Linked DNA regions of Thiorhodovibrio frisius. The protein of the gene in region 2 binds, or shares a complex with, the protein of the main gene of each other region. Links are inferred from orthologs where the notes say so. Each region holds a gene or a part of one and is shown on either strand. Other genes may lie near its edges.

Region 1 (14,696 bases), 230 kb from region 2 along the record:
GACCGGAACGCCGAGCGCGATCAAGTCGGCGCCCTTGTCATAAATCGACAGTACCAGATCAAGCAGGGCAAATTGCTTTTGTGGTGAGCAGAAGGTATCGATCTCATCGAGCGCACTCTGTTGCAGGACGCCTTCCTTCACCAGGGAGGCACCCTCGAGCTCCCAGCGCTGGGTGTCGGACAATGCCTCGGGGCCGACCAGGTTGACGATGCGCGAGAGTTCGGCATCGCGGGCCAATAACCCCAAAGCTTGCGCGCGGCGCTGTTCCCAGGCGGGATCGACTTCTTTGTGCCACCACTCGGCGGCGGTATGCACATGGGCGGAGAAGCTGGTGACCCAGTCGATGCTCGGATAATGGCGCGCGTCGGCCAGCTCTTTGGACAAGGCCCAGAAAGTTTCGATGATGTCCTTGGTATGGCTGGTGACCGGCTCGGAGAAGTCGCCACCCGGCGGCGAGACGGCACCGATCAGCGTGACCGAGCCGGAGCCGGCGTCATAGGTCTCGACTCGTCCGGCGCGCTCATACACTGCGGCCAGGCGCGAGGCCAGATAGGCCGGATAGCCTTCCTCAACCGGCATCTGCCCCAGGCGCCCGGACACTTCGCGCAGCGCCTCGGCCCAGCGGCTGGTGGAGTCCGCCAGCATGACCACGTCATAGCCCATGTCGCGATAGTACTCGGCCATGGTCAGGCCGATGTAGATGGACGCCTCGCGCGCCACCACCGGCATATTGGAGGTGTTGGCGACCAGCAGGGTCTTTTCCATCAGCTTGCGCCCGGTGTAGGGGTCCTCAAGCTGGGGGAAGGTTTCGAGCACATCGACCAGCTCGTTCCCGCGCTCGCCGCAGCCGACATAAACCACGATGTCGGCATTCGACCAGCGTGCCACCTGCTGCTGTACCACCGTCTTGCCGGCACCGAAGGGCCCGGGAACCGCGCCCTTGCCACCTTTAAGCTGCGGAAAGAAGCTGTCGATGACGCGTTGGCCGGTGATCAGCGGGGAGATGCCATCGTCGCGTTTGCTGTAAGGACGCGGGCGGCGCACTGGCCAGCGGTGATAGAGGCTCAGGCGATGGCTGCGCCCGGGCTGATTAGGCCCCTGCCCGGGTATGCGCACCTGGGCGACGGTGGATTCGATGTCATAGCCGCCAGCCGGGGCCAGCTCGATCAGCTCGCCGCGGATGCCCGGTGGCACCAGAATCTTGTGGAGGATGGTTGCGGTTTCCTGAACGGTGCCAAGCACGGTACCGGGACCAATGCGCGTCCCCAGCTCCAGTTTTTTGTTGGGCTCGAACTCCCAAAGCTTCGCGCGATCCAGCGCCGGCAGCGCCAGGCCACGGCGAATATAGTCGCCGGACTCCATGGCGATCTTCTCAAGTGGTCGCTGCACGCCGTCGAAAATGCCGCCAAGCAGCCCGGGGCCGAGCTCAGCCGACAGTGGCCAGCCAAGGCCGATGGCAGGCTCGCCGGGGCGCACGCCGTCGGTGCTTTCGTAAGTTTGCACCACGGCCTGCTCGCCGCTCAGGGAGATGACCTCGCCGATCAGCCCCAGTTCGCCGATTTTGATCTGCTCGCCGCTGCGCGCGCCCGGCAGGTCGATGGTGACGATAGGGCCGTTGATTTCGCGCACCCGGCCACTGCGTTGAGTCTCTGTCATGGTTTCAGCCACCGAAGATGTTGCCGGTATCGAAGCCGCTCGGCAGCAGGCGTTCGAGAATGGTCTGCTGGACGCGGGTACCGAGGCGAGCGAGGCGACCCTCGAAGGTGTTATCGACTCGGATACGCCGATCCGCGCTGATGACCAGCACCCCGGCCAGGGTGTCGATGGGGTCGCTGGCAAGGCTCAGCTGAGCGCCGGCAGGTGCCGAGCTGGCGATGCGCTCCCAGTGCGCCTTCAGACGTTTGAGGTCGCGCGCGTTGGCCTGCACGACCATCTCCTGGTGCTCGATCTCGCGCGCAGCGGCGCTGATGAAGCCCGCCAGGGTGTCGAGATAGGCCGATTCATCATCGGCGTGGGTGAACATGCGCTCGGTCAGTCGCGCCTCGACGTTGCGCACCAGATTCCAGCGCGTTTGGTCGAGGTCGCTCTGCATTTTGAGTTCCTGCGCCTGCACCTGCTGGCGGAAGGTGCGCTCGCCAAGAGACTTGGCGATGCTGTCCTCGCGCTCCTCACGCAGGCGCAGCTTTTCAGCTGCCTCGCGCAGAATGGCATCGCGCGAGCGTTGGCCGCGATCACGGTATTCCTGCGCCAGGCGCTCAGCGCGCGCGAGTATGGCCTGTTCCAGATCTTGTGCTTGGTTCACGGTGGAGCCTGTTTGGGGCAGTGGTCAATTGAGTCGAGGTTGGTCGAGCTTTCGGGGCCTGGGCCTAACGGAACTGCGAACCGCCGAACATGGCGCTGAGGCGCGCGGCGACATCGCTGTGCAGTTGCGGATCGGCCTGCAGCTTGGGCACCGCGATCACCACGATGCGCCCGCCCTCGCGACGCACCTGCTGCAAAGCCGGGATGTCGGCTTGCATCAGGTCATCGTCGACAATCACGAAGGCACGAGCGCGCTCGCGCACTAATTCGCGCAGGCGCTTGTCAACTTCTTCCGGCGAGGGATCGGGATGGGTCTCGAAGCCGATTAGCCGAAAGCCGTCTGCCAATGCCTGGTCGCCAAGGAAAAGCATGAGCGTCGGATCGCCGAGCGCGGCTGTCTCGCTCATGAGAGGTGTCCGAACCGCAAAGGTATCAATGACATGGTCGATTGTCCGCCGGTTATTTGGCGGCTATCAGATGCGATTGAGCAGCAGGATACTCATGACCAGACCGTAGATGGCGATACCCTCGGCCAGGCCGAGGAAGATCAGGCTGCGACCAAGCGCCTCGGGACGCTCCATCACGGCGGCCAAGGAGGCAGCGCCGATCGGGCCAACAGCGATGCCAGCCCCGATGGTGGAGAGTCCGGTAGGGATGCCGACGCCAAGAATGGCGAGGCCCATGCCGGTGGAAATCTCGACCGCCTGGGTCGCGGCTTCGCCGGCCTCGGCCATGACATCACCCACGCCCAGGACCAGAATGCCAATCAGGGCGCCAAAGAAACCGAGCAACTGGGTGCTGAGCACAGGCTTGAACCAGGCACGGGTGCGCACCGCCTGTGCCGGGCGAAACTCCAGATAGAGGCCGCTCGCCACCAGCGAGAAGATGGCCAGGGACATCAGAACAACAAGCCAGTACATGTGGGCGACTCCGTTTAAGAGTGAATAAAGAGAGTGACTAAATCAGCCAAGAAAGAATGCAACAACAAATTCAACCAAACCGACCCAGCGAAAAAATTCGCCCTAAGGGCTCTCCCCAAAACGCAAGCGCAAGGGTGCAAATTCATGGCCATCGCCAGAAAAATAGCGCGAAAAGCCTTCGTAATACTGCAAACGCATCACCTGGATCATCACAATACCGCCTTCCAGCACCAGGATGAAGAGGTTGCCGAGGATCAGGGTCACTATGGTACCAAAGGCGCCGAGCATGTCGGCGAGCGTGAAAATGGCGATGGCGAGCGCGGCATGGTTCAGGCTGAAGGCGGAAACGCGCAAAAACGACAGGGTGTTCGACAGATAGACGATCACAGTGTCCAGGGTCTCGATGAAAACCACCAGGATTTTCTCCCCGACCGGCCCGGACAGATGTCGCCATTGATGCACCGCCAGGGTCGCCAGCGAGCCCAGCACGATCAGCCCCGGCCAGAGGCCAAAGCCGCCGCTGCTGGCAAGATTCCAGCCACCGGCGAGAAAGCCAAAATAAAACAGCAGATTGACCAGGCCATGCGGGGCGAGTAGCGCTCCCTGAATGTTGCCGACAGCGATTCGGTTGTAGATGCCAAGCGAACAGGCGGCGATGATAAAAACAATGCCCCAGACGAGTGCCACCTTGAGCATGGTGATAGGGTCTTCCAGCGGTGGCATCCACAGCGCCGGCAGCCAGTGCTCGACGCCGAAAATGCTGCCGAAGACGAAGCCGAACAGCATGGAAGAAACACCAGCGGCGATGCCAAAAGCGGCGAAGCTCTTGAGCTTGTTGCGCGCCAGATAAGCGGCCAGCGCGATCACGGCACCATGGCCAACGTCGCCGAACATCATGCCGAACATGAGCAGGAAGGTGACGGCAAAGAGCGGCGTGGGGTCAATCTCCCCGTACTGCGGGATGCCATACTGCTTGACCAGGGTCGAGAAGGGCGCGAGCACCTGGTTGTGCGTCGGCACGGTCGGCACCAGCGGGCGCTCGGCAGCGGTGGGGCGGCGGGTTTCGAGCGCGAAGGGGAGTTGCAGATGCGCGTTCAGGCTTTTGCGCAGTCGGTCGATAGCGCGCGTTGGCACCCAGCCGCACAGTACCGCCAGGCTTTTCACTCCATGAATAGAGGGGTCCAGGGTCACCAGCGGCTCCGCCAGTAGCAGCACCCGGCGCGCGTCGAGCAGTTGTTCGCGGTGTTTGTCGCGCCAGTCGGTCAGTTGTTGCTCGAGCGCGGCACGGCGCGCTTCGAGCGCCTGATGGCGGGCGCGAAAATCGGCCTCGAGTTCTTCGGTGGTTTTGTCGGTGATGCCGTCGGGAATTGGCAGCGCCTGAAAGCCGGCGGAACTCAGTACCGAGGCCAGTTGATTCTCGCGCTCGCCGCACGGGCCGATGATGACCACATGGGCGTGATTGTCGCGCTGCAAATAGTTGAGCAGCAGATGCCCGGCCAGGGCCACCGCGCCTTCGAGTCGGCTGACATTCTCGCGCGGTACCAGGCCGATGTAGAAATCAAGAAAGCGCGTTTTGCGCTTGAGCACGCCCAGGTCGACCTTGAGATTGGCAAAGTTCTCAAGCGCCGCCTCTTGCTCGCGCAGTACCCGCTCTTCCTCATCGAGGCCACGAAAGTCTTCTTCCAGATGGGAGGCGTCTTCCCACAGGGTGCCGAGTTTTTGGTTGAGCGCGTCCAGCACTTGATGGTCGATGACTTGCGCTTGCCCCAGGATCGGGCTGTCCTCAAGCTCGGCAATGCGGACGATCTTATCCAGGCGCGAGCGTGCCTGGACAAAGGTCTCGCGGTAGTCGTGGCCGGGGAGATTGGACAGCGCCGGTTCTTCCGGCGGGCGGGTATCGGGATGGAACTGTCCGGTCTCGGCCAGTGCCAGGGAGGCGCGTGGCAGATCCTCGGTCATCAGCATCAGGCGCACATGCTGCATCGGCAGCGGCAGCAAGCGTGGGCGGGTGTCGTCTTCGACCTCCCCGCGGATGAGCTGCCACAGCCGGGATAGCTCTTCGCGCAGACGCAGGCTCAGCTTGGTAGCGGAGTTGGCGGCGGAGTTGGTCGCTGGGAAATTCAGGCGCATCTTGGGTTGTCCGCGCGGGTTCTGATGGGGAATAGCCGGGCCATGGAAGTCTCCGGTCTCAGGCCGCTGCGGCCAGTGCGCCGCCGCCATTGGCAGCCCCAAAGGCATGGGGGTCGACGGCGCTTTTGATCACATCCGGCGGCAGCCCCAGCAGCCCACCCTGCAAGAGTGCGAAGAGTAACATCAGATCCATTTCGCGCAGCATCAAATAAGCCAGTGCCCGGGCCACGCCTGAGGCGCTTTGGGTGAGGATGCGGCGGGTCTCCTCGGCCTGATGGGCGGCGGCTCGGCGCTGGACTTCCAGCACATCTTCGGCATCGGCCATGCGCGCAGCCAGTGGCTCGGGCAGGGCATCGAGCAGTTGGCGCAGTGTCTCGCGGTTGACCAGATCAAGCAGGCGCTCGCGATGCAGCAGACGCGGCGAGGGCACCAGCTGATAGAAGGTCTCACTCGGCGAGAAGCCATAGGCAAAGCGGAAGCGCAGCATCCACATTACGTCGATGCGATCAAGCAGCGCACCCATCAGTCGGCGCAGGGGTTGCAGGCTGTCGCCCTGAAAGCGCATGGTCTGGCGCACCAGGTCGCTGTAGTACTGCTGGTCGATGGCGGCCTCGAGCGCGAAGGGCTCGCGCTTTTGTTCATAGACCTCGCGTGCCTGGCGGGCGAGCAGGCTGAAAGGCCCGCGCTCGAGCACCCGCAGCAACTCCAGGACATTCTCGGTGCGGAAGAGTTCATCGCGCGCCAGACGCAGGCCGGGCGGCAGGTCGTAGAGGTCGTTGCGGATGGTTGTCGGGTCGAGATCGTAGAGCTTGCCGCGGATCAGGGTCTTGAGATTAAAGAGCGCATAACGGCGCGCCCAGCTCAGCAGCAGTGCGCGTTCAGCCGGGTTCATCGGGCGAATCAGCACGGCGACATCAGCGAGCAAGGTCGCAATGAGCGCCTGCTCAACCGCGCGCACCTTGGCATGGGCCGAGAGTTGATCCTCAATCACCGACTGCAACTCCAGTTGCTCGGCCAGTTCCGGCAGGCCGAGCTCAAGCAGGGCCTTAGCCCGCTCGGGGTCTAACAGCCGGGTGCTCATTACCGAGACCCGGGTGTTGAGATAGGCGTGCGCGGCGGCGCTCATGCAGGCGGCGGCAGTGCGAGTGGGGAGAGGTTCGGTGGTGAGAGGTTCATAGGCGCGTGTCGATCAGCAGCGCAAAGGCCGCATCCAGCGCCTGGTCCTCGCGCTGCTCGGCCATGTCGCGCAGTTGGATGTGGCGCTCGTCGTAGCGGCGGCGCAGTTCAGCCACCGTCTGTCCGGCGCGCTCATCGGCTTTGTCGATCTGGCTGAGGTGGAGTTCCGGGATAGATGCACGGAAGCGCTCCTCGGCAACGCGCGCGTCCTGCATCGCCTGCTGGATCACGCGTTCCTGCCCTTGCTCGGCCTCCTGGGCGATTTTCTCGGCACGCACCTCGGCGTCGAGCAGGCGTTTTAGGGTGTCATCCATTGCGTTCTCGTTCTCACCGGTTACGGGGTGCTAGTTTGCGCAAGCCTTGGCAGGCTTTATCGTGAAACAGCAGATTCATGCTCCGAGGTGGCCGGGGCTATGAGCCTGAGTGCGCCCTGTCACTCAACAACGCCGAGATCCCAGACGTTGTCGTCAATGGCATCGTCGGCCGGGTCGCCATCATGGACGTCATTGTCACGCTTTTGCAGATAAGCGTCGCGGACGAAGCTGTAACGGTCGATCGCGGCCTCTTCGAAGATTTCCCCCGCTGTCAACAGGCCTGCACGCTTGTCGATGACCCGCAAACCGATGAAGCCCCAGTAAATTTCATCTCTGTTGACGCTAAAGCAGGGGTCGATGACCACATCGCCGGCAAAGCCAAAAGTATCGCGAACCGTGCTGGGGCCGATGATGGGCATGATGAAGTAGGGTCCGTTGGCAAAGCCCCAGTAGCCGAGCGTCTGGCCAAAGTCTTCTTTGTAGCTGGGGATGCCCACGTTAGTGGCGACATCAAACAGGCCAAGCACGCCCACTGTGGTATTGACCAGCACCCGGCTGATATCGCTGCCGGTGCGCGAAAGCTTGAACTGGAGCAGATTGTTCACAGCCGAGGTTAGGTCGGCGACATTGCCAAAAAAGTTGGTCACGCTGCGATTGACCGGCTCGGGTGTGATTGCCTGATACGCCTCGGCGGTAGGTTTGATAAAGGCGTTGTCAAAGTCGGTGTTGAACTTGAACATGGCCCTGTTGTAGGGCTGCCAGGGGTCGCGCGGATCGCGATATTCTGGAGGAACCGAGGCACAGCCGGCGGCGAATATGACCATAAGACAAGCGGCAAACAGCGCGCCTGGTTTGGTCACAATAAGTCGGTATTCGCTTGCCTTCATGCCCTGTTTCTCCCGGTTTCTCAATCATCCCGGCGACAGCGTCGCCGCAGCTGGTTTTGCCGACTGGAATGCACCGCAGCGGCCTGCTTGCCGGCGCGCCTGTCCTCATGGCTTCACGGAAATGGTGATATTCGCAATGACGTCACAGACACCATGTTTTTGTGCCGATAAGATTATGTTAGCACAGCCGCGACCGGTGTCGGGATTACGAAAAGCTGTCCCGGCGGAGCTCAGAGAAAGGCGCGCGCCTGCTACCAACTCACCGCCTGCTCGGCGATGCTCTCAAGCGTGCTGGCGACTTCTTGCATCACAGCGCTGCTCGCAACCTCTCCGGCGCTAAAACGCCGATGTGCAACCAGGGTTTTTCCCGGCTCATCCGGCAGGGTGTAAACAGCGATAATAAAAGGGCAGTTGACGATGCGCGAGGGATCTTCGGCCATCATCCGCCGCGACAGCGCCGAGCTACAGAACTCAACCGATTGTGCCTCGCCAAACAGCGCCTCATCCATGCCGAGATCGGCGCCAGTGCGCTCAAGCATCTCGTTCATGTGCATCACCTTGTTGATGATAAACCCGCGTTCTTCGATCGCTAGGCGCAGGCCGTCCATCACATCGGCAAAGGCGCTGTCGCTGACGTAAACCGCCGCCGCATTCTGCCCGGCCTGGCCCGGTTGCGCATCATCCGCCGCGAATGCTCCCGCGCTGAGCGTCATCAGCAACAGGGCGAGCAAGAACAGCCGGGCGCGTGACAAAGGCTGCTGTTGCTTTGCGCCTGGCCCTGTCAGGCGCGAAACCCAGGGTCTGAGCGGCATCAAGGCTGCCTCAGCCATGGTGCGAGTGCCCATGTGAATGGTGATGGGCCCCTTGATGCATCTGCCCCGGGTGATGCGAGTGATGCGGGTGATGCGGGTGATGATGATGATGATGGTGGTGGTGGTGATCCGGGTGGAGGCCGGGCTCCTCTGTCGCCCGGGCCTTAGTCTGAACCAACTCCGCGCGCAGCCAGTCAAGCCAAGCGCCGATACCGACCCCCTCGCCGCGCGCCGCCGTGTGCAGGAAGGGCACCTCGCTGGCGAGTTGGCGCAAATAGCGCTCGGCCCGCTCGGGCGAGAAGTCCGTCAGCACCGGCAGCAGATCAGTCTTGGTCAGTAGCACCAACTCGGCAGTGCGGAACATCACCGGATATTTTGCCGGCTTGTCGTCACCCTCGGGCACCGACAGCAGGGCGACATGGCGATGCTGACCAAGATCGAAGCTGGCCGGGCAGACCAGGTTGCCGACGTTCTCAATGAACAGCAGATCAATCTGCTCGAGGTCGAGTTCATGCAGCGCATCATGCACCAGATGCGCATCAAGATGGCATGCGCTGCCGGTGGCGATCTGCACCGCCGGCACGCCGTGGGCGCGGATGCGTTCCGCGTCGTTTTCGGTTTCCAGATCGCCCTCAATCACGGCGATGCGCACCTCATCGCCGAGCGCGTCAATGGTGGCTTCGAGCAGGCTGGTTTTGCCGGCACCGGGCGAGGACATCAAATTGATAGCCAGCACGCCATGGGCGGCGAAGTGCTGACGGTTATGCCCCGCCTGATGATTGTTCTCGCCGAGCAGATTGCTCAGTACCTCGACGCTCGCCTGGCCATCCGCCGTGTGTGCATAAGGACCATTTCCGGTCACCAGATGCGCATTGCCGGGCGTTACATTACAACCGCAGGTATCGCACATGGGTTGGATTCTCCCTGAATTAGGTGGTTGGCCGTGCGAAAGTAGCTCAAAGCCTAGCCTGATCCACTGGCGTCGACAACCCCCTTGGACCGGGCGGGTGCCATCAGCCAGCGGTGCCCGGTCAGGACAGAGGTACGCTGCACGCCACTTTGGCGGCGATTAAGGCCGAGGCACGGCGGCAGCTTGTTGCAGCGCATGCCACGGAAACCGAGGGTGCATGAAGCACAATGCCATCGAGATTGTCCGTGTGGTTCATGGGGCCCCTACCGAGGCTGAGTGTCTCCTGTTGGCCAAGCCTTGTCTATTTATGCGCAAGGCGGCTGGCCGTCGGTTCGGTAGCACACATAGACAAAAGCATTCTTTGTGCGCTACCGAACCGACAGCCCCCGGACACTTCGATCAAACTCTCGATGGAAGGAAATTCAACGATGCTCACTTGGCTGCGCTGACCAGGCGACACGCATGATCGCCAGGCGACTGGGGCGAGACGCTCTACCGGCGTTTCCGGCTGTATCTCTGGGGCTCGGCGCAAGCCTTTCGCGACCGCAGCGCGGAGGCTTTTCGGGTGGTGCTGGAACGTCTGCTGGAGGCATGAGTGACGGTGGCTGCGGCCCAATCCAAACCTCTGACCGATATGGAGTAACGACCTCATGAAAAAGAAATTCACTATCATCTTCGGTGTTGTCATCGCCATCGTGATCGCCGTTCTCTGGCTGTTCTGGGGTGCGGATACCTGGAACGTTCAGATCTCGGGCGTGACCGGCGATGGTCGCAATATCCAGTATCGCATCGAGACCGTCCGCACAGGCACCGCTGACACGCAGATTTTCCGCAACGAGGACGCCGGGTTCATGCCTCCGTACTTTAAGTTCGATTCCGCAGATCTTCAGGCGCTCGCGAGCCGTATCACACAAGACTGCCCGCAAGAACCCGTGACGCTGCATGGTTACGGTATGCGCATCGCGTTTTTGGATATGTTCCCGAATGTCATCTCGATCGACGCACCAAAGCGCTGTATTGATGCGCCATCCAAAGAGGGGCCAGCGGCGATTCAAGGTGAGTGAAGCGGGCCTTTGCGCCCTTGCGGCTCTCAGCCTTTTTGCGTGCCCGTCTTATTTTCGGGAACAAAGGGCATGGAGGCCCAAGACCGATCCTCAACCACTGGAGCACTGATCATGAATCTTGATTTCACTAAGCATAATATTGGCACTATTGATCGCCTGGTCCGCGCAGTACTCGGCGTTATGTTGATCGTCGGCGTCTTCTTCGGCACTCACTGGATTGTCGGACTGATCGGCGCGGTACTGCTCGCCACCGCCTGGTTCCGGTTCTGCCCGGCCTACGCGCTGTTCGGTTTCAGTACCGAAAAGACTGAGGTCCCCTTGGTCAAATAGCGACCGGACCACCAACCGACCGGGCCTCAATGCCCTTATCGAGCCGTTTGTGATAATGCTTCTTCGACTTGTAGAAGGACTTCACCTTCGTCTCGCAGTTGCTCAGTTTGAAGCCTTTTCCAGGCGACACTTTGATCACAGGCTCATACATTGCATGGTCAAAACGCGCATCAGCAGCGCCCAACTGAAACCTTGTGATCAGCTTTATAGGCGTCATGGCGATGGTTATCGGTGCGCTGCCGCACATAAGCGCCCTGATGGGAGTGCGGATGCAAGTGGTCGCGCAGCCGGTCAGCGACCGCTACCAAAGAGAGAAAGGAAAGGCGAGAGATAGGAAAGGCTTGCTTGCGCGAGCTATTTTCGGGGCTCTTCCGGAAGCAGTCGATCGAACTCCTTTCTGACCACCTCATAGCATTCGCACACGCGTTCTTCCAGGCCCGGTCGATCCACCACAGTGATTCGGCCACGGCTGTAGTCGATCAGCCCGGCCTTCTGCAACCGCCCGGCGGCCTCGGTCACCCCCTCTCGCCGCACCCCGAGCATGTTGGCGATCAACTCCTGGGTCATGTGCAACTCGTTGGAGGGCAGCCGATCCAGGCTGAGGAGCAGCCAGCGGCAGAGTTGTTGGTCCACCGTATGGTTACGATTGCAGACAGCGGTCTGTGCCATCTGGGCCAGCAAGGCCATGGTGTAGCGCAGCAGCAGCGGCTGCAAGCTTCCTTGGCGGCGACCGCCGAAGCGGTCGAATTCATGCTTGAGCACACGCTCCTTCAGGCGATAGGCGTGGCCTGCGCTCTGCACCACGGCCCGATTCGGCACGGTGGCACCGCCCATGAACAACGCGATGCCGACGATGCCCTCGTTGCCGACCACAGCAATTTCGGCCGATGCGCCATCCTCCATGACGTACAGCAAGGAGACGATGGCGGTGGTGGGAAAATAGACATGGTTCAAAACCTCCCCGGACTCGTAGATGGCCATCCCGAGCGGCAAGGGAACCAGCTCCAGTTCCTGACTCAGGATCGCGTACTCATCCTCGGGCAGGGCGGCGAGCAGATGGTTTTGGCGCGGGCTTGGGGGCGGTAGGTTGGGCATGCTGGGCATGTCAGGCATGCGACACCTCCATGATTGACGGTCCAGGATCGGACTGCGTGAATTTGACGGCTGACGTCAGCAAGCTGTCAAGACTGATTCGCTCCGCTGGGGGTCATGGCTGCCCGCCCTCGGCCAGCCAACCACCACGGAAGCCGGCGCGGTGCAGGCCCGTGCGGATCGGCTTGGAGCCGCGCAGCAGTCGCCACAGCAGGCCGGAGCGGAAGTTCTCGATCATCAGCACGATCAGGCCCTGGTCGAGCCCGAAGGTACCTTCGGAGATCCAGCCATCGTGCACGGTGTCGTTGTAGCCGCTGGCGCGTGCGGCGCGGTCATCGGTGGCGGACCCGCGCGCGAGCATCCGCCGGATGGCTGGCAGCGCGATCTCGGGGGCAAAGACCAGGGAGGCCAGCACCGAGGGGCCGGAGAGGGTGCCGTCGTCGAGGCCGTAGGGCACGCCGCGCGCCGCATAACCGTAGAATGACTGTCGGCGTCCGGCGATGCGTTGCCGTGGGGTCTTGGGACCGTCGCCGGCCGACAGGCCCCAGCCGTCCTCGCCGTAGCCGACGAAGCCACGCGGGTTACGGATCGCGTACTCGCGCTGCACGTAGGTGGCGCGGCGGCTGTTCTCGAAGTAGTCGCAGTGTTTCTCGCGCATGAAGTCGTCGCGGATGTCCCGAAAGTCGATCCAGGCGTGCGAGAACTGGTGGATGAACAGCGGCCCGGCATAGAGGAAGTCGATGCCGTACAGATTCTCCCACTGGTAGGTGCTGGTCCAGGCCGGGAAGCTGGCCTCGCTCAGCGGATGGGTCGGCGAGCCCAGGCCGAGCGTGTAGAGCAGGAGGGCCTCGCTGTAGCCCTCCCAGCCATAGTTGAGAAAGCCGCTCTTGGGCTTCCAGCCCATCACGAGGGCGGCGCCTTTGCGCTGGGCCCAGCACCAGTCCACGCGGCGGTAAAGCCTGTCGGCCAGCGCGCGCAGCTCGGTCTCGTCCGCCGTGGCGGCAGTGAAATAGGCCGCCGCCGTCAGCATGCCGGCCAGCAACAGCGCGGTGTCGATCAGCGAGACCTCGCAGCGCCGGGCCCGCGTGCCGCTGTCCTGGTGCAAAAAGTGGAAGTAGAAGCCGCGGTACCCGGTCGATTCCGGCGTGCCGCTCTGGTCGCTGTCCCGGAAGAAGCGCAGCGCGGTCAGGCTGCGCTGCAGGGCCTCGGCGCGCGTCATCCAGCCGCGCTCGACGCCGACCGGGTAGGCCGAGAGGGCAAAGCCAACGACCGCGATGCTCGCATGTGAGCCCGGTCGCGAGGTATCGGCCACCAGGCCATTGTCGCGGTTGGTGTGCCGGACGAAGTAATCGAAGGCGGCGCGCTGCAAGCCGTCCAGCATGGCTTCGTCGGCCAGCGACAGGGGCTCGGCGTCTGCCGCGGGAGGAAGTGCGGGCGTCTGCGTCACGATGGCGTCAGCGATGTCTTGCCCGCTGGAATTGCCTGTTCTGATGGCAACGTCATCATGGGCCCGCCTCGTAGCAAAGCAATGGGTCAACCCCGCGCCGAGCTATCCATGTCCGCCAACCTTTCCTCCATCGCCTCGTAATCCCCCAGATGCGCCTGCATCAGGCTCTTCCAGAGCTTGCCGTGGTTGGGCACCGAGAAGTGCAGCATCTCATGCACAATGACGTAGTCCCACAGCTCGGTATCCAGCGCGAGCAATTCGTCGTTGAAATTCAGCCGACCGTTGGTGGAGCAGGACGCCCACTTCCTGCGCATGGGGCGGACGCTGAGCTGGACCACCCGCACCTCCAACCGCTGCGCCCAGTGGCGAACTCGCGCCTTGAAGGCCTGCTTGCGTGCGGCATCGGCCATCCCGTTAGATCCGCTGCGCCTTGTCCAGCAATGTGAACAACTCATCCACCAGTGCCGTGACCCGGTCCAGATCCTCCGTCTCGGCGAAGATCGCGAAGGTCACCCGCTTGCGCAGCTCGCGCAGGGCGTTCTCGCTTCGCTTCCAGTTGGGGAATTTCCCAAAGGCCAGCCGGATCTTGCGGCTGACTGCCTCGGGGTTGCCGATCCCGGCATCCAACAGGGTGCGGTAGACGAAATAGGTCAGGCCGTCGAAGGACTTCTCGGACTGCTCCTGCTTTCTGGTCTCGTTCGACTCGACCTCCCGCAGCAGCGCCGCCAGGGCCTCCGCCGTGTCGAGCTGGCGGCTTTCGAAGGCATCCTGCACCGCCCGCGCACGCTCGGCCATGGCGATAAGGTAGGGGTCCTCGCTCTCCTCCTCGGCCTTGCGCTCGATGCCCTTCACCAGGTTGATCACCTTGGTGGCGTCGCCGCCCTGGCGCTGCTTGATCAGCGCGATGGTCTCGGCGTTGATCTCGACCAGCCCATCGACAGGTCGAACCTCGTAGGTGCCGACCTGCTCCTGGACCAGCAGGTTGGTCTTGCGCTGGAACTCACGATCCACCTGCACGCGCCTGCTGTAAGCCTGGCGGACGACCGCGTAGATGGCGGACAGAGTGCCGTAGTCGTCCATGAAGGGCCGCAGGAAGGCATCCGGCGAGATGATCTCATAGAGCATCTCGATCTCCTTGTACTCCTTGAAGAACGCCTTGCGCCGCTCGGGGTCGCGGAAATGCTCGATGAGGGTGTCCACGTCCTTGTCGTTGAAGTTGCGCTCGATCAGGCCGAGGTAGGCCGGGGCCTTGGACTCCATCTTGTTTTTGAACAGGACCTTCAGCAGCTTCAGGTCCTTGACGATGGCGTTGA
Region 2 (14,540 bases):
TGTCATCTGCTCCATCAACGACCAGCAGGTCACCCCACTGGTGTGCGCCAATCCGGGCTTCATCGGCGTGTTTTCTTTTGGCGGACAGACTGTCGGTGTCATTTCCATCCGCGAGCTGCTGGGCCTGAGTGACCACAGCTATCATTCAGAGAGCGACGGCATCCTGCTGGTGAAGGTCAAACCCCGTGCCGGAGTGAAGGAAGAGGAGGGCATTCTTGGCATCGTCATCGACCGCATCATGGATAGCCCCGAGATTCCCAACCGCAGTATCTCCCGCTACGGCTCGGAGCTGGCCGGTAAGTCCGTGCTGACAAAGGCCGTGGTGCGCCCCGACAGCGGCAACGAGCGCGCGACCATGCTCTCCATTCTGGATGTTGAGGGGCTCGAGGAACGCGTGGTCCGCACGCGCGCCAATGGTGGCGCCTCGGAGGTGGCGCTGCTCGGCCGCGACCCGGCGCACTAGCCGCCCTCATCCGCGACACCGCGAGCGGGGGTCAAATCGGCGCCCTTTGTTCAGCGCGAAATTGTTATCCTTAGCGGGTAACCCCCTTAGTGCTGACTGCGGACAACCCATGAGTTTTTCTCGCAATGCCGAACTGGTGGTCGAACCGCCTGCGGGTGACGAGGCCGCCCGACCACGCTGGGAGATTCCCGACCTGTTCGACTTCGACTACTATGTCGAGGCCGACGAGCACAGCAAGAGCGACACTCTGGCCGGACGCCAGTCGCTCGCCAAGCGGGATCGGGCGCTCTACCTGGACCACATCAAACCGCGCATCCAACGCCCGGAGCATACTCCGGCGCATCGCCGCCAGGCGCTGCGCCTGTGGCTAGCCGAGCGCCGCCGCGCTGAAGACCCGTCTCTGCGTGCTCTGCTTCCGGGTGCCTCCTTTGCGCGCGGCCAGCGCCTGGTCACTGTGCTGCTAATGGTGCTGGGCCTGATCACCGGCGGCACCATCGCCTCGGCCCTGTTGCAGTACGAAGGCGACCATGCGGTGAATGTGTCCTGGTACGTTTTCGTGCTGGTCATCCTGCAACTTGGCCTGGCCGGCTTTACCCTCGGCGGCTGGCTAATGCGGCGCAGCAAGTCCATGCAGCAGGCGCTGCGTGATGTGTCGCTGCTTGCACAGCTCATCCGGCCACTGTTCGCGCGCGTTGCCCATTGGGTGCAGCGCCATCGCTTGGGACAGATGCCGCCCGAGGTGCGCGACCGCGCCCAGGCGCGCCAGGGTTTGCTGCAAGCGCATTTCTCGCTTTACGGCCCGGCCTCCTACCTGCCTATGCTGGTGCCGGTGCAGGCCTTTGGCATCGCCTTTAATATCGGCGCCATTGTCACCACTGTGCTGCTGCTGTGGTTCACCGATCTGGCTTTCGGCTGGGGCTCGGCGCTCAATGTCGACCCGGCGGTCACCTATCACTTAACCCGCGTGGTCGCTCTGCCCTGGAGCTGGCTTTTTGGCGAGGGCGTCGGCTACCCGACCCTGGCCGAGGTGGCCGGCACCCGCATTCATCTGAAAGACCCGCTGTTCCTGTCAAATGCCGAGCATTTGCGCGCCTGGCGCTGGTTTCTGGTGTGCGCCGTGATGACCTATGGGCTGATGCCGCGCCTGCTGCTGTTGGGGCTTTCCGCTTTTATTCAGAGGCACGCGCTCGACCGTCTGCCCTTCACCCATCAGCGTACCCAGGCGCTCTATACCCGCCTGGTCACGCCCGATCTGGACACCGGTCTTGGTCAGACCGGCAGTGGTCCAGAAATGCCCATCCCCGGGCCGCTGAAGCCGGTCACCACGGCGCGCGCGGCGCCGCGCGGCGCGGAAACGTCCGCTGCTGCCCCGGCGCAAGCGGAGCCTGCGGAGCAGCCCAGCCAGTCGGAGCGGACCGCGACCGCAGCGCCTGCCAATCCGCCGCTGCTCGCTGAGAGAACCGCGCACAAGACCACCGCCGATCCAGCCACCGGTAGCCCGACTGCCGAGCCGACAGCCGCTCGCGAGCAGGCGCCAAGCCCGCAAAGAGCGCCACAGCAAGAGCCGAGCAACCTGGAGAAAGCGCCAGCTCAGCCGACACCCAAGTCTGAGCCGACGCAATCCCCGACACCGGCTCTTAGGCCCAAATCAGAGCCCAAATCAGAGCCCAAATCAGAGCCTAAACCGGAACCAACACCAGAGCCGACTCCGCCACCCGTTGCCAGCCCGCTGGCAAAGGCGGCAGCCCAAACCCGCATCGCCCCCGATGCCTGTGTGCTGTTGCTGCACGTTGATGTCGCCGATGTGCTGGAAGACGCCGATCATCCTCGCTTACAGCAGCGTCTGCGCCAGGCCTGCGGCTGGCGCGTGGGGGCCTCGGCCACCTTTGGCGGCGGCACCGCCATGGCGGATCAGGCCATCGCGCTGATCGAAGACTGCCAGTGGGAAGCCCCGCCACCGCGCGTCGCCCTGCTTGATGACGGTTCTCAGCCGCCCATCACCGAGCGGCTGCGTTTCCTGCGTCGGGTGCGGGCGGCGGTTGGAGATCAAGCCCAGATTGTCGTCAGCCTGATTGGCGACCCGGAAGGCGATGATCCACTGCCACCTGTTACCCCCTTTGACTTCGGCGACTGGGAGCGCAAGATCGAGCAACTCGCCGACCCCTATCTGCGTCTGACCATGCTCACCCCCGCGCCTGACAACACGGATAAATCCGCCACCACGGAGGCCGCTGACAGTGCTGCGGCCACACCCAGGGAGGACCACTGATGGCACGGGAAGATATCCCCACCCTGGCGATCATGGGGCATCCCAATGCCGGTAAATCCTCGGTGGTTGCTACTCTGACCGAGAACGACCGCATCAAGATCGACAAACGCGCCGGCACCACGACCTCCTCCGACCACTATCCGGTGGTGGTTGATGGCAAGCCCGTGATCGCTTTTATCGACACCCCAGGATTTCAGAACCCAAGCGATATTCTTGAGTGGTTCCAGACGCATGAGCAGGATGGCGACCTGGCGCGTGCCTTTGTCGCTGCCTTTCGCCATGATCCCATGTATAGCCACGATGTCGCCCTGCTCGAGCCCGTGGCCGAGGGTGCTGGCATTATTCTGGTGGTCGATGGCTCCAAGCGCATCAAGGAGAAAGATCGCACCGAGATGGAACTGCTGCGCCTGAGCGCGCGCCCGCGCATGGCGATTCTGAACAACCTGAGCAACAATCAGAAATTCATGGCGTCCTGGCAGGATGCACTGGCCAAGTCGTTTAACTCAGTGCGCGAGTTCAACGCCCACCGCGCCACCTATGCCGAGCGGATCAAACTGCTCAATGCGCTCAAGAGCATCGACCAGCGCTGGGAGCCGCAGCTTGAGGACACCATCGAGGCATTTAGTCACGACTGGGAGCGTCGTATCGATGCCAGCGTGACATCCATTATCGGCCTCCTGAAAGAGGCGCTTACCTACCGGGTGAATCGGGTAGTGCGCGTCAGTGAACTCCAGTCAGAGGCGGATCGCCAGGACATCCAGGCCCGGCTGCAACAGGCGTTTCAGGACGGGCTGCGCAAGCTCGAGGCCGACACCCAGGCCGAGGTGCGGGCGCATTTTCGCCACAACGTCTGGAACCTGCCGCCCGACTCCCTGCTGCAGAAAGACCTCTTCTCGGACGAAGTCGGCAAGGCGCTGGGTCTGAATCGGCTGCAGATGGCGCTCGCTGGCGCCGCCGCTGGTGCCACCACCGGCGTTGGCATTGACCTGTCGCTCGCCGGCGGCAGCCTGGGCGCCGGGTTGCTGATTGGCGCCACTGCAGGCAGCTTGTTAGGGGCGCTCAGCGGCGCGGCACTGGCGAAAGTCGACATTCAGCGCACCTTGGGAGTAGAGCGCTTCTCCCTCGGTCCCGTCAGTAGTCAGCGCTTTCCCTTCATCCTGCTTGACCGCATCCTGCTGTACTGCGCGCGCGCCATGAATTGGTCACACGGGCGCAAGGCTGCCGATGACAGTGCCCACAACCGAGTTCCCGAGCGAGCACTGAAGAAAAAACGCGGCTTCACCGAAGAACTCACTTCCGATCAACTCAAAACCCTGTCAAAGTTCTTTGCTGACACCCGCAAGGGCAAAGACAGCAAGTTCGAGGATGATAGCCGCCAGATTCTCGCCGAACTGCTTCGTGGGCTGTCCTCAAGCGAGATCGACAGCCGCGCGGAGCTCTGAGGCGATTCCGCCGCCAGCGCACCCAGGGCGATGCCGATGTCATCACGAACGTTTTGGTATTAGTAGCCGCTGTCAACAATCGCCTGGCCGCAGACATAGAGCTTTACTCCAGCATCCTTTAGCTTGCCGAGTAATTCGACATTCGGATTCACGCTGCCAAAGCGCGCCTTGTAGGCTTGATCCTTCAGCACCGCGCGACATGCCAACCAACTGGTTTCTGGCAGCAGCTTCAATTTCACGCCAAAAAAGCGTCATCCCAATGATGCGAAAAATGGCGATTGGGTTTAATGTTGAGGACTCGCGCCAGATCGCTCTGGAGTCTCGCCCAGGCGACTGGCTAGATCATGGCATCTCAAGCGACAGGAGCATTTTATGGATCGTCAGCAAGCCGCCAAGTTCATGCTCGACTGTCTGCGCATGATGATGGCCCGCAAGGGCTCCGACCTCTTCGTCAGCGCTGACTTTCCGCCCGCCTGCAAAATCGATGGCAAACTCACGCCGCTGAGTGAAAAACCCCTGAGCGCTGAGCAGACTGGCGTGTTGGTGCGTTCCATCATGAACGACTACCAGCTTAAGGAATACGACGCCAACAAGGAATGCAACTTCGCCATCAGCCCGCCTGGCATCGGGCGTTTCCGCGTCAATGCTTTCGTGCAACAGGGGCGCTCCGGCGTTGTGCTGCGCACTATCCCGACCGAAATTCCCGAGATCGACGCACTTGGCCTGCCACCGGTGCTCAAGGATCTGGTGCTCACCAAGCGCGGCATGATTCTGCTGGTAGGCGGCACCGGCTCGGGCAAATCCACCAGCCTGGCCGCGATGCTCGGCTACCGCAACGAGAAGACCCATGGCCATATCATCACCATCGAGGACCCGGTGGAGTTCGTGCATCAGCACCGAAACTGCCTGATCACCCAGCGTGAGGTGGGCGTGGATACCGACTCCTGGGACAACGCTCTGGTTAATACTCTGCGTCAGGCGCCCAATGTGATTCTGATCGGCGAGATTCGCCAGCGCGAGACCATGGAGCATGCAATCAACTTCTCCGAGACCGGCCATTTGTGCCTGTCTACACTGCATGCCAACAACGCCAACCAGGCACTGGACCGCATCATCAATTTGTTTCCTGAGGAACGCCGCTCACAGTTGCTGATGGATCTGTCGCTCAATCTAAAAGCCGTCATTTCCCAGCGTCTGCTGCCGCGCATTGGCGGAGGAAGGGTGGCGGCGATTGAGGTCATGATCAACAGCCCGCTGATTCAGGATCTGATCTTCAAAGGCAAGGTGCATGAAATCAAAGCCATCATGAAGCGCTCGCGCGAGCTTGGCATGCAGACCTTCGACATGGCCTTGTTTGATCTCTACGAGGCCGGACTGATCACGCTCGAAGACGGTCTGCGCAATGCTGATTCCATGAACGAGCTGCGCCTGAAAATCAAGCTTGAAAGTGCCGATGCCACCGAGGGCGATGCCTTTGGCGACACTGATGGTCTCAGGCTGGTCGGCGAGGACGAGGAAGACCTGCCCCCCGGCGAACTGGGCAATAAACCGGCGGCGGACGATGCATCTGAGAGCGCGTTCGACCTTGACAGCTTCGACCTGGCCGAGGCCTCGCTCGATTTGGAATCGGAGTTCAAGCAATAATAGGCGCTGCTCGACGGTCGCACATTGCAAGGGCTGACGCGCATAGCCTCGGCCGCCCCGGAGAATTAATCTGCTGTTTTTGCGGTAACCAACCGGACCACTTATGGATATCACCCCTTACCTGAAATTGATGGTGCAAAAGCGCGCATCGGATTTGTTCTTTACTGCCGGCACCCAAGTCAAGATCAAAATCGACGGCGTCATCCAGTCAATCGGCGATACCGTTTTTGAGCCTGGAATGTGCACTGCGGCCATTCACTCAGTGCTGACAAAAGAGCAGATTGATTTCTTCGAGAATCACCGTGAAATCGATTTTGGCATTGGCTTGTCTGGGCATGGGCGCTTCCGCATTAACGCCTTTCACCAGCGGGGCACCCCCGCCATGGTTATTCGCTTCCTGACCAGCAAGATACCCACCATTGATGAGCTTGGACTACCGGAGATTCTCAAGCGACTAGTGATGCATAGACGCGGCATCATCCTGATGGTGGGCGCTACCGGATCAGGTAAATCGACCACCCTTGCGGCCATGATTGATCACAGGAATAGCACGAAACCCGGGCATATTCTGACCATTGAGGATCCCATTGAGTATATTCACGCGCACAAGCAATCCATCATTAACCAGCGCGAATTGGGTATCGACACCAAGGACTATGCCACTGCGCTAAAAAGCTCCTTGCGCGAAGCACCGGATGTGATTCTGATCGGCGAGATCCGCACCCGCGAGACCATGGAAGCGGCCATTGAACTCTCAGGTACTGGCCATCTGGCCATCTCTACCCTGCATGCGAACAATGCCTATCAGACCATGGAACGCATCATTAATATGTTCCCGATGGAAATGCACAAAACGCTGTTCATGGATTTGTCTCTAAACTTGCGTGCCATCATCTCCCAGCGCCTGGTGCGCACTGTGGAGGGCAAGCGGGTCGCGGCCATCGAGATTTTGATGAATACCCCGCACATCAGCGATTTGATCCGCGAGGGGCGCGTGGATGAAATGCGTCAGGCGATGGCAGAAAGCAAAGAAGAAGGCATGGTGACCTTCGACGAGGCGTTGCTCAAGCTCTACCGCGATGGACGTATTTCGCTGGATGAATGCCTCGGCAATGCCGATTCGGCGGCGAATCTGGAGGCGCGGATTAACTTTGGTTAGGCGGTGTTCTGCCGAGGGCAGGGGGCAAGGACGCGGACAACTGAATTAAGTCGGCTTAGAGTACCGCCGTTAGCGCGGCCAGAAATGCCTGGTTTTCGTCCGCAGAGCCCACGGTGACGCGCAGGCAGTCGCGTAGTTGTGGATGGGCGCCGTCAAGGTTCTTGATAAGTACGCCTTGGCTTTTGAGCCCCTCAAATACCCGTCCGGCTGAGCCCACCGGCATCCGCAGCAGGAGAAAATTGGCCTCGCTTGGATACACCTGCAAGGCATTCATTGCCATTAAAGCCGCAGCCAGGCGCTCGCGCTCGGTTCGGATCATCTGGGTCTGAGCATCGAAGACCTCGGCATGGCGCAGCGCAAAAACCGCGCTGGTCTGGGTCAGCACATTGATGTTGTACGGCAACCGGGTTTTGTCGATTTCGCCGATCCATTCCGCTGGGCCGGCCAGATAGCCGAGGCGCAGCCCGGCAAGGCCCATTTTGGACACCGTGCGCAGCACCAACAGATTGGGCCAGTCGCCTAGGCGCGACAGAAAGCTGTGATCGGTGAAGGGCGCGTAGGCCTCGTCGACCACGACCAGCCCCGGGCTGGCCTCGATAATGCGCGCGATGCTGTCGGCCTCGAACAGATTGCCGGTGGGGTTGTTGGGGTAGGCGAGAAAGGTCAGGATCGGCCGGTGTTTTTCGATGGCGGCCAGTGCGGCATCCAGATCGAGTGCAAAATCCTCGGCGCGCAGGGGTACGCCGACATAGTCAAGTCCGGCGAAGGTCGCGATCATGCGATACATGACGAAGCCGGGATCAAACGACAGCAGCTTGCGTCCAGGCTCGGTGAGGGCCAGCGCCAGCATCTGGATGAGTTCGTCGGAGCCATTGCCGAGCACCAGCCCCATGTCGGCGGGTATGCCCATGGTGGCGCGCAGCGTGGTCTGTAGCAAGCTCGCCCGAGGATCGGGATAGCGATTCAGTGCCTGCTCTCCCAGCGCGGCCAGCCAGGGTTGGCGTAGCTTGTCCGGCATGGCAAAGGGGTTTTCCATCGCGTCGAGCTTGATCAGGCCGGTGGCGTCCGGCACATGATAGGCGCGTAGCGCGCGGATGGCTGGACGTACCAGCGCATCCACAGTCGGCGTCATGGATTTATGGGCCGGGCTGCCAGTCATGGAGCTTCCTGTGATTGAATTGCCGCTGATTGCGCTGCCAGTCATTGAACTGTCAGTGATTGGATGATCAGTCATCGCCAGGTGTTTCCGTCAGGGAGCATTGCCGCGCAGCTCGGCCGAGCGTGCGTGCGCCGTCAGCCCCTCGCCGCGCGCCAGGTCGCTGGCGGTGCCGGCCAGTCTGGCGGCGCCGGTCGGCGAGGCCATAATCAGGCTGGAGCGTTTCTGGAAGTCATAGACGCCCAGCGGCGATGAAAAGCGCGCGGTGCGCGAGGTCGGCAGTACATGGTTTGGTCCGGCGCAATAGTCGCCGAGGGCTTCGGCGGTGTGGCGGCCCATGAAAATTGCTCCGGCGTGGCGAACCTTTTCGGCCAGTGCCATCGGGTCTGCAACCGAGAGTTCGAGATGTTCAGGCGCGATACGGTTGGCAACCATCACCGCATCGTCCTGGTCGCGCGCCAGAATGAGCGCCCCGCGCGTGGTCAGTGCCGTGGTAATGATCTCCCGGCGTTCCATGGTTGGCAGTAACCGCTCAATGCTGGCCAACACCCGTTCGAGATAGGCCGCATCCCAGCTCACCAGAATGGATTGGGCGTCTTCATCGTGTTCTGCCTGCGAGAAGAGATCCATGGCGATCCAGTCGGGATCGGTCTGGCTATCGCACAGAATCAGGATTTCGGAGGGGCCTGCAACCATGTCGATGCCAACCTGCCCGAACACCGCGCGCTTGGCGGTGGCGACATAGATGTTGCCGGGGCCAACCACCTTGTCGACTGCCGGCACCGTCTCGGTGCCATAGGCCAGCGCGGCGATTGCCTGGGCGCCACCCAGGGCAAAGACCCGATCGACTCCGGCAATGGCGGCTGCGGCTAGTACGAGTTCGTTCAACTCCCCGCGCGGAGTGGGCACGACCATGATGAGCTCACCAACGCCCGCGACCTTGGCCGGTATTGCGTTCATCAGTACCGAGGACGGATAGGCCGCCTTGCCGCCCGGCACATAGAGGCCCACCCGGTCGAGCGGGGTGATCTTTTGCCCCAGCAGGGTGCCATCGGTATCTTTGAAGTCCCAGCTTTGCAGACGCTGATGTTCGGCATAAGTGCGGATGCGCGAGGCGGCCAGATCAAGGGCCTCACGCTGAGCGGCGGGGATTGCGGTGAGCGCTTGGCGCAAACGCTCCAGCGGCAATTCCAGTGCGGCGCCATTGGCGGGTTGCCAGCCGTCGAAGCGGGCGGTGTAGTCGCATAGCGCGACATCGCCCTGGGAGCGCACCTGTTGGATGATCTCGTCGACGCGCTGTTGCACGGCCGTGTCCGAGACCGAATCCCAGGCCAGCAGGGCATCAAGGCGGGCGTTGAAGTCCGAATCCGTGGTGGACAGGCGTTGGATGTTGAGCATTGTATTTTTTGCGGGTGGCCAGCGGTGGCCAGCAGTGGTTAGCAGAATCTTTGCGGCCTTTGTGACGAAGATTGAGTTTGTTGCCGGGTTTTATCGAGGCGATTTGTACTCGGCCCGAAACAGAAAACGCATAGGCTTTAGCGAGAATTCGCCTCTACGAATCAGCCTCAACAGCGGTGCGGATGTCGTTGATGAGTTGCATGACCCACTCGTGTTTCATCTTCCAGGATGCCTTGTTGACGATCAGGCGCGAACTGATGTCGCAGATGTGTTCGAGTGGTACGAGACCATTGGCTTTGAGCGTGTTGCCGCTTTCGACCAGATCAACAATGAGGTCAGACAGACCGACTAGAGGCGCGAGTTCCATGGAGCCGTAGAGCTTGATGATCTCAACCTGCTTGCCCTGGGTGGCGAAATAGCGCTCGGCGCAGCGGACATATTTGGTGGCGATGCGCAGTCGTCCCGGTCGCTGACGCACTGCTTCGGGCATGCCGGCGACCATCATGCGACAGCGTGCGATGCGCAAGTCGAGCGGTTCGTACAGGCCATCACCGCCATGTTCAAGCAGCACGTCCTTGCCGGCGATTCCGATATCGGCCGCGCCATATTGCACATAGGTGGGCACGTCGCTGGCGCGAATGATCACCAGCTTGACCTCGGGCCTGTTGGTGTCGAGGATCAGCTTGCGACTGGTCTCGGGGTCTTCTTGCGGCTGCACGCCAGCGGCGGCTAGCAGCGGCAGGGATTGCTCGAAGATGCGCCCTTTGGAGAGCGCGATGGTCAGTTGTTGGTTCAACCCTGGCTGACTCCCGGATGCTGGACGGCTGGTCGCTATCATCCCGTCAGGCCGCAGCGGCTGTCTCAAGCTTGGCGGACACCCGCCGCACCGTTGCACCCAGGGAGGATAATTTCTCTTCGATATTATCGTAGCCGCGGTCGATATGGTAAATCCGGTCGATCAGGGTTTCGCCCTCGGCGACCAGCGCGGCCAGGACCAGACTCGCCGATGCGCGCAGATCGGTGGCCATGACCGGGGCTGCTGTCAGGTGCTCCACCCCACGACAAATGGCCAGATTGCCTTCAAGACGGATATCCGCCCCCATGCGCTGCATCTCGAGCACATGCATGAAGCGGTTCTCAAACACGGTTTCTGTGATTGTTCCAGTGCCCTCGGCGATGGCGTTGAGTGCACAGAACTGCGCCTGCATGTCGGTTGGAAAAGCCGGGTAGGGCGCGGTATGGACATCGACAGCACGGGGGCGTCGGCCACGCATGTCGAGGTCGATCCAGTCCTCGCCCGTGTCAATTTTGGCGCCCGCCTCTTGCAGCTTGGCCAGCACCGCATCAAGCAGATCGGCGCGGGTGGCGCGCACCCGCACATGCCCGCGGGTCATGGCAGCGGCGACCAGATAGGTACCGGTTTCGATCCGATCAGGCAGTACCGAGTAGTCAGTGCCACTGAGATGTTCGACACCCTCGATAACCAGGGTGCCCGTGCCCGCGCCGCTGATACGCGCGCCCATATTATTGAGAAAATTAGCAAGATCAAGCACTTCTGGTTCGCGCGCGGCATTCTCGAGTACGGTTTGACCTTGCGCCAAGGCCGCTGCCATCATCAAGTTTTCGGTGCCTGTCACTGTGACCTGATCCATGATGAAACGCGCCCCACGCAGCCGTCCGGCGCGCGCCCGCACATAGCCGTTGCGGACTTCAATCTCGGCGCCCATGGCGCGCAGCCCGTCGATATGCAGATTGACCGGTCGCGAGCCGATGGCGCAGCCACCAGGCAATGACACCTCGGCCTCGCCAAAGCGCGCGAGCAGCGGCCCCAGCACCAGAATGGACGCCCGCATGGTTTTGACCAAATCATAGGGCGCGGCGTAAACACTCACCTTGCTAGCGTCTGCGTGAATGCGCATGCGGTCATCCACGGTTAGTCGCACACCCATGCGCCCGAGCAACTCCATGGTGGTGGTGATGTCGCGCAGATGCGGCACATTCGATAACACACAGGGCGTCTCGGCCAACAGGGTGGCCGCCAGGATCGGCAGGGCAGCATTTTTGGCCCCGGCTGCGCGTACCTCGCCTTGGAGAACCGGGCCCCCGGTAATTAGCAGTTTATCCATCTTGTCGTGGTCGGTCGTCGTTCGCCCTAGGTTGGGATTCTGGAGGATGGGTCTGGCGTTGGAATCCCGCTTTGTTACTTGGGCTCTGGTAGTTGGTGATCTGAATTCAGGCTCCGGCGGGGCCGGTCTCGCCCGGCGATTTCGGGAACTCGAGCAGTTCGGCGAGGTTGGAAAATTTGGCGATGCGCACCATGGACTCAGGCCAGTTGATGATCCGCAGCTGGGATCCGCGCGAATTGGCGCGCGCGAGCCAGTCGAGCATCAGCGCCACAGCGGCGCTGCGGGCCTGAGTGACGCCTGCCAGATCGAGTTCCAGTAGCGCCGGTTCCGGTGTTGCTTGATCGCGCCGTCGCGGGAACAGTCGCCTGGACTCGCGCGCGAGATTGGCCACTGTGTGCAGGTTTAGCTCACCTTCGAGCCGAAAACGCCCATCGCCGAGTTCGAGCAGTTGCGCCACAATCCGCTCCCGGCTCAGGTTGCGGTGCGGCTTTTGGCGCGCAATTCCTTAATCAGGCCGTCGATGCCATCGCGACCGATAATGGAGCGGAACTGGCCACGATAGTTGGAAATCAGGCTGACATTTTCGATTACTACGTCGTAGACCTTCCAGGTTCCACGCTTGTTGTGCAGCCGGTAGTCGACCGGAATGGCAGCCGCACCAGGTGCGCGCACCTGGGTCGGGACTATGACCGTGCCCTCGCGCGTGCCGGGCTTGGCGGTCTGGTAGACGATCTCCTGACCTGAGTATTTCAGCAAGGCTGTTGCATAGGTACGCACCAGGACCTCACGAAAGGCATCGACCAGGGCTTGGCGCTGCGCCGGCGTCGCCTTTCGCCAGTCGCTCCCGACGGCCGATTGGGTAATGAGCTCGAAGTCAAAATGCGGTGCCAGATTGCGCCCGACCAGTTCGTAGATCAGCTGCGGCCGGCGATCAATCTCCGCCCGCCTTGCCTCGAGCGTTGAGAGCATTGACTCCGCAGTGTTGCGCACCAGATCGGACGGTGATTGCGCCGCCAAGGAGGCCGCAGACACTGCCGTCATCAAGAGCACGCCCAAGGCGAAAAACTGTCTTCGTTTCATGTCAAGTCTCCGTGAATCAAAACCCTGACCACCCGGCCCCTTGTTTCTCGTCTCTCGCCCGTCAATCCACACCTTCTTCGGCTTTGCTGAGCAGGAAGCGCCCGATCATCTGCTCGAGCACCAGGGCGGATTGCGTGTGTTCTAGCTTGTCGCCATCGGCCAAGGCGTCCATGCTTCCGCCCGGGTCCAGTCCGATGTACTTCTCGCCCAGCAGGCCAGCGGTGAAAATATTGGCGAAGGTGTCGGTGGGAATCTCGTTGAATTGCTCCTCGATCAGCATGGTCACCACGGCTTGAAAGCGCTGCTGGTCGTAGACGATGGATTCGACCCGCCCGACACGCACGCCGGACATGCTCACGGGTGCGCGCACCTTAAGGCTGCCGACGTTGTCGAAGTAGGCAATGATGCGATAACCGTCGCCACCAGTCAGTTGGCTCAGGTTGCTGACGTGCATCGCCAAAAAGAACAGCGCCACCAGGCCGGCAACCATGAAGGCGCCGACCGCGATCTCGAGCATACGCGTTTTGACCATCATTTAGTCTCCGAACATCAGGGCCGTGAGAACGAAATCCAGCGCCAGTACCGCCAGGGCAGCGTTGACAACGGTACGAGTGGTGGAGCGGCTGATTCCGGTTGCCGTTGGGCTCGCGTCATAGCCCTCGAAGAGCGCGATCCAGGTCACGACAAAACCGAAGACCAGGCTTTTGATGACGCCGTTGAGCACGTCCCCCTCGAAGTCGATCTTTGCCTGCATCTGACTCCAGAAGGCACCGGAATCGACGCCGAGAAGGCCAACGCCAACAAAGTAGCCTCCCAGTACCCCGACCGCACTAAACAGGGCGGCAAGCAGCGGCATGGACAGAAAACCGCCAAGCAGCCGCGGGCTCAGCACCCGCTTGACCGGATCGACGGCCATCATCTCAAGCCCCGAGAGCTGCTCGGTGGTTTTCATCAGTCCGATTTCGGCAGTCAGGGCCGAGCCTGCGCGCCCCGCGACCAGCAGGGCTGTGACCACGGGACCAAGCTCGCGTACCAGGGAGGCAGCCACCATGACCCCAAGGCTTTCCGCTGCGCCGAATTGCGAGAGCACATAATAACCCTGTAGCCCGAGCACCATGCCGACAAATAGCCCGGAGACCACCACAATCAGCACCGAGAGCACGCCAATTGCAAAAAGTTGCACGAGCAAAAGTTGCGGGCGCGGCAACAGAGACGGCATCCCGGCCAGCATGCCGAGCAGCAAAAGATGGGCGCGCCCGAAGCGCGCGACCCTGTCGAGCACAGCCCGCCCCACGGCGGCGAGCGCGTTCAAGGGGGCGTTCAGAGGACCGTCGGTCATCGCCGGGGCGCCTCCAGAAAGGCATCAACCGCATCGGCGGCGGGGTAATGGAAGTGCACAGGTCCGTCCGGCAACCCGTCGACGAACTGCCGCACCCAGGATGAGGACTCACGCGCGATGTCCTCCGGAGTGCCTTGACTGATCAGACGCCCATTGGCAATGAGATAAGCGTAATCGGCGATGCTCAGCGTCTCGCGCACATCGTGTGATACCACCAGACTGGTCATGGCGCTGGCATCGTTGAGTTGGCGGATCAGGCTGACCAGCACTCCCATAGAGATCGGGTCCTGCCCGGTGAAGGGCTCGTCGTACATGATCATCATGGGGTCGAGTGCGACCGCTCGCGCCAGAGCCACCCGGCGGGCCATGCCGCCGGATAGGGCGCTTGGCATCACCCGTGCCGCGCCGCGCAGCCCGACAGCTTCGAGCTTCATGAGCACCAAACGTCGCAGTATTGATTCGGG

The links.
Region 1: the proteins of Thiofri_RS23070 (region 2) and Thiofri_RS24000 are in contact, whole or in part, in a cryo-EM structure (PDB 8I8X), measured with the Escherichia coli proteins. The link is inferred for Thiorhodovibrio frisius from one-to-one orthologs.

The regions. Positions count from the first base shown.
Region 1 is NZ_CP121471.1:5,281,547-5,296,242, forward strand. Bases 5,845-8,741 are described here. They hold Thiofri_RS24000 (MlaA family lipoprotein), read right to left. Parts: upstream 7,729-8,741; coding sequence 6,961-7,728; downstream 5,845-6,960. Other genes in these bases: Thiofri_RS23990 (V0D/AC39 family V-type ATPase subunit), read right to left, coding at 5,845-6,477; Thiofri_RS23995 (hypothetical protein), read right to left, coding at 6,524-6,841; Thiofri_RS24005 (DUF302 domain-containing protein), read right to left, coding at 7,980-8,558; hypB (hydrogenase nickel incorporation protein HypB), read right to left, coding at 8,551-8,741. In the rest of the region: Thiofri_RS23965 (V-type ATP synthase subunit A), read right to left, coding at 1-1,656; Thiofri_RS23970 (V-type ATP synthase subunit E), read right to left, coding at 1,661-2,302; Thiofri_RS23975 (V-type ATP synthase subunit F), read right to left, coding at 2,367-2,708; Thiofri_RS23980 (ATP synthase subunit C), read right to left, coding at 2,775-3,221; Thiofri_RS23985 (V-type ATP synthase subunit I), read right to left, coding at 3,324-5,204; more of Thiofri_RS23990, read right to left, coding at 5,410-5,844; more of hypB, read right to left, coding at 8,742-9,450; Thiofri_RS24015 (DUF1523 family protein), read left to right, coding at 10,101-10,514; Thiofri_RS24020 (YgaP family membrane protein), read left to right, coding at 10,626-10,844; Thiofri_RS24025 (hypothetical protein), read right to left, coding at 10,837-11,091; Thiofri_RS24030 (Crp/Fnr family transcriptional regulator), read right to left, coding at 11,199-11,948; Thiofri_RS24035 (glucoamylase family protein), read right to left, coding at 12,052-13,383; Thiofri_RS24040 (M48 metallopeptidase family protein), read right to left, coding at 13,470-13,793; Thiofri_RS24045 (type I restriction endonuclease subunit R), read right to left, coding at 13,798-14,696. UniProt on the Escherichia coli protein: Involved in a phospholipid transport pathway that maintains lipid asymmetry in the outer membrane by retrograde trafficking of phospholipids from the outer membrane to the inner membrane.
Region 2 is NZ_CP121471.1:5,056,682-5,071,221, reverse strand. What follows is about bases 10,934-13,674. They hold Thiofri_RS23070 (MlaC/ttg2D family ABC transporter substrate-binding protein), read right to left. Parts: upstream 12,738-13,674; coding sequence 12,129-12,737; downstream 10,934-12,128. Other genes in these bases: mlaE (lipid asymmetry maintenance ABC transporter permease subunit MlaE), read right to left, coding at 13,273-13,674; mlaD (outer membrane lipid asymmetry maintenance protein MlaD), read right to left, coding at 12,799-13,269; Thiofri_RS23075 (STAS domain-containing protein), read right to left, coding at 11,764-12,114; murA (UDP-N-acetylglucosamine 1-carboxyvinyltransferase), read right to left, coding at 10,934-11,657. Also shown: Thiofri_RS23125 (chemotaxis protein CheW), read left to right, coding at 1-463; Thiofri_RS23120 (DUF2868 domain-containing protein), read left to right, coding at 573-2,732; Thiofri_RS23115 (GTPase/DUF3482 domain-containing protein), read left to right, coding at 2,732-4,174; Thiofri_RS23110 (DsrE family protein), read right to left, coding at 4,234-4,413; Thiofri_RS23105 (PilT/PilU family type 4a pilus ATPase), read left to right, coding at 4,547-5,818; Thiofri_RS23100 (PilT/PilU family type 4a pilus ATPase), read left to right, coding at 5,922-6,977; hisC (histidinol-phosphate transaminase), read right to left, coding at 7,033-8,136; hisD (histidinol dehydrogenase), read right to left, coding at 8,227-9,531; hisG (ATP phosphoribosyltransferase), read right to left, coding at 9,686-10,369; more of murA, read right to left, coding at 10,374-10,933; more of mlaE, read right to left, coding at 13,675-14,076; Thiofri_RS23055 (ATP-binding cassette domain-containing protein), read right to left, coding at 14,073-14,540. UniProt on the Escherichia coli protein: Involved in a phospholipid transport pathway that maintains lipid asymmetry in the outer membrane by retrograde trafficking of phospholipids from the outer membrane to the inner membrane.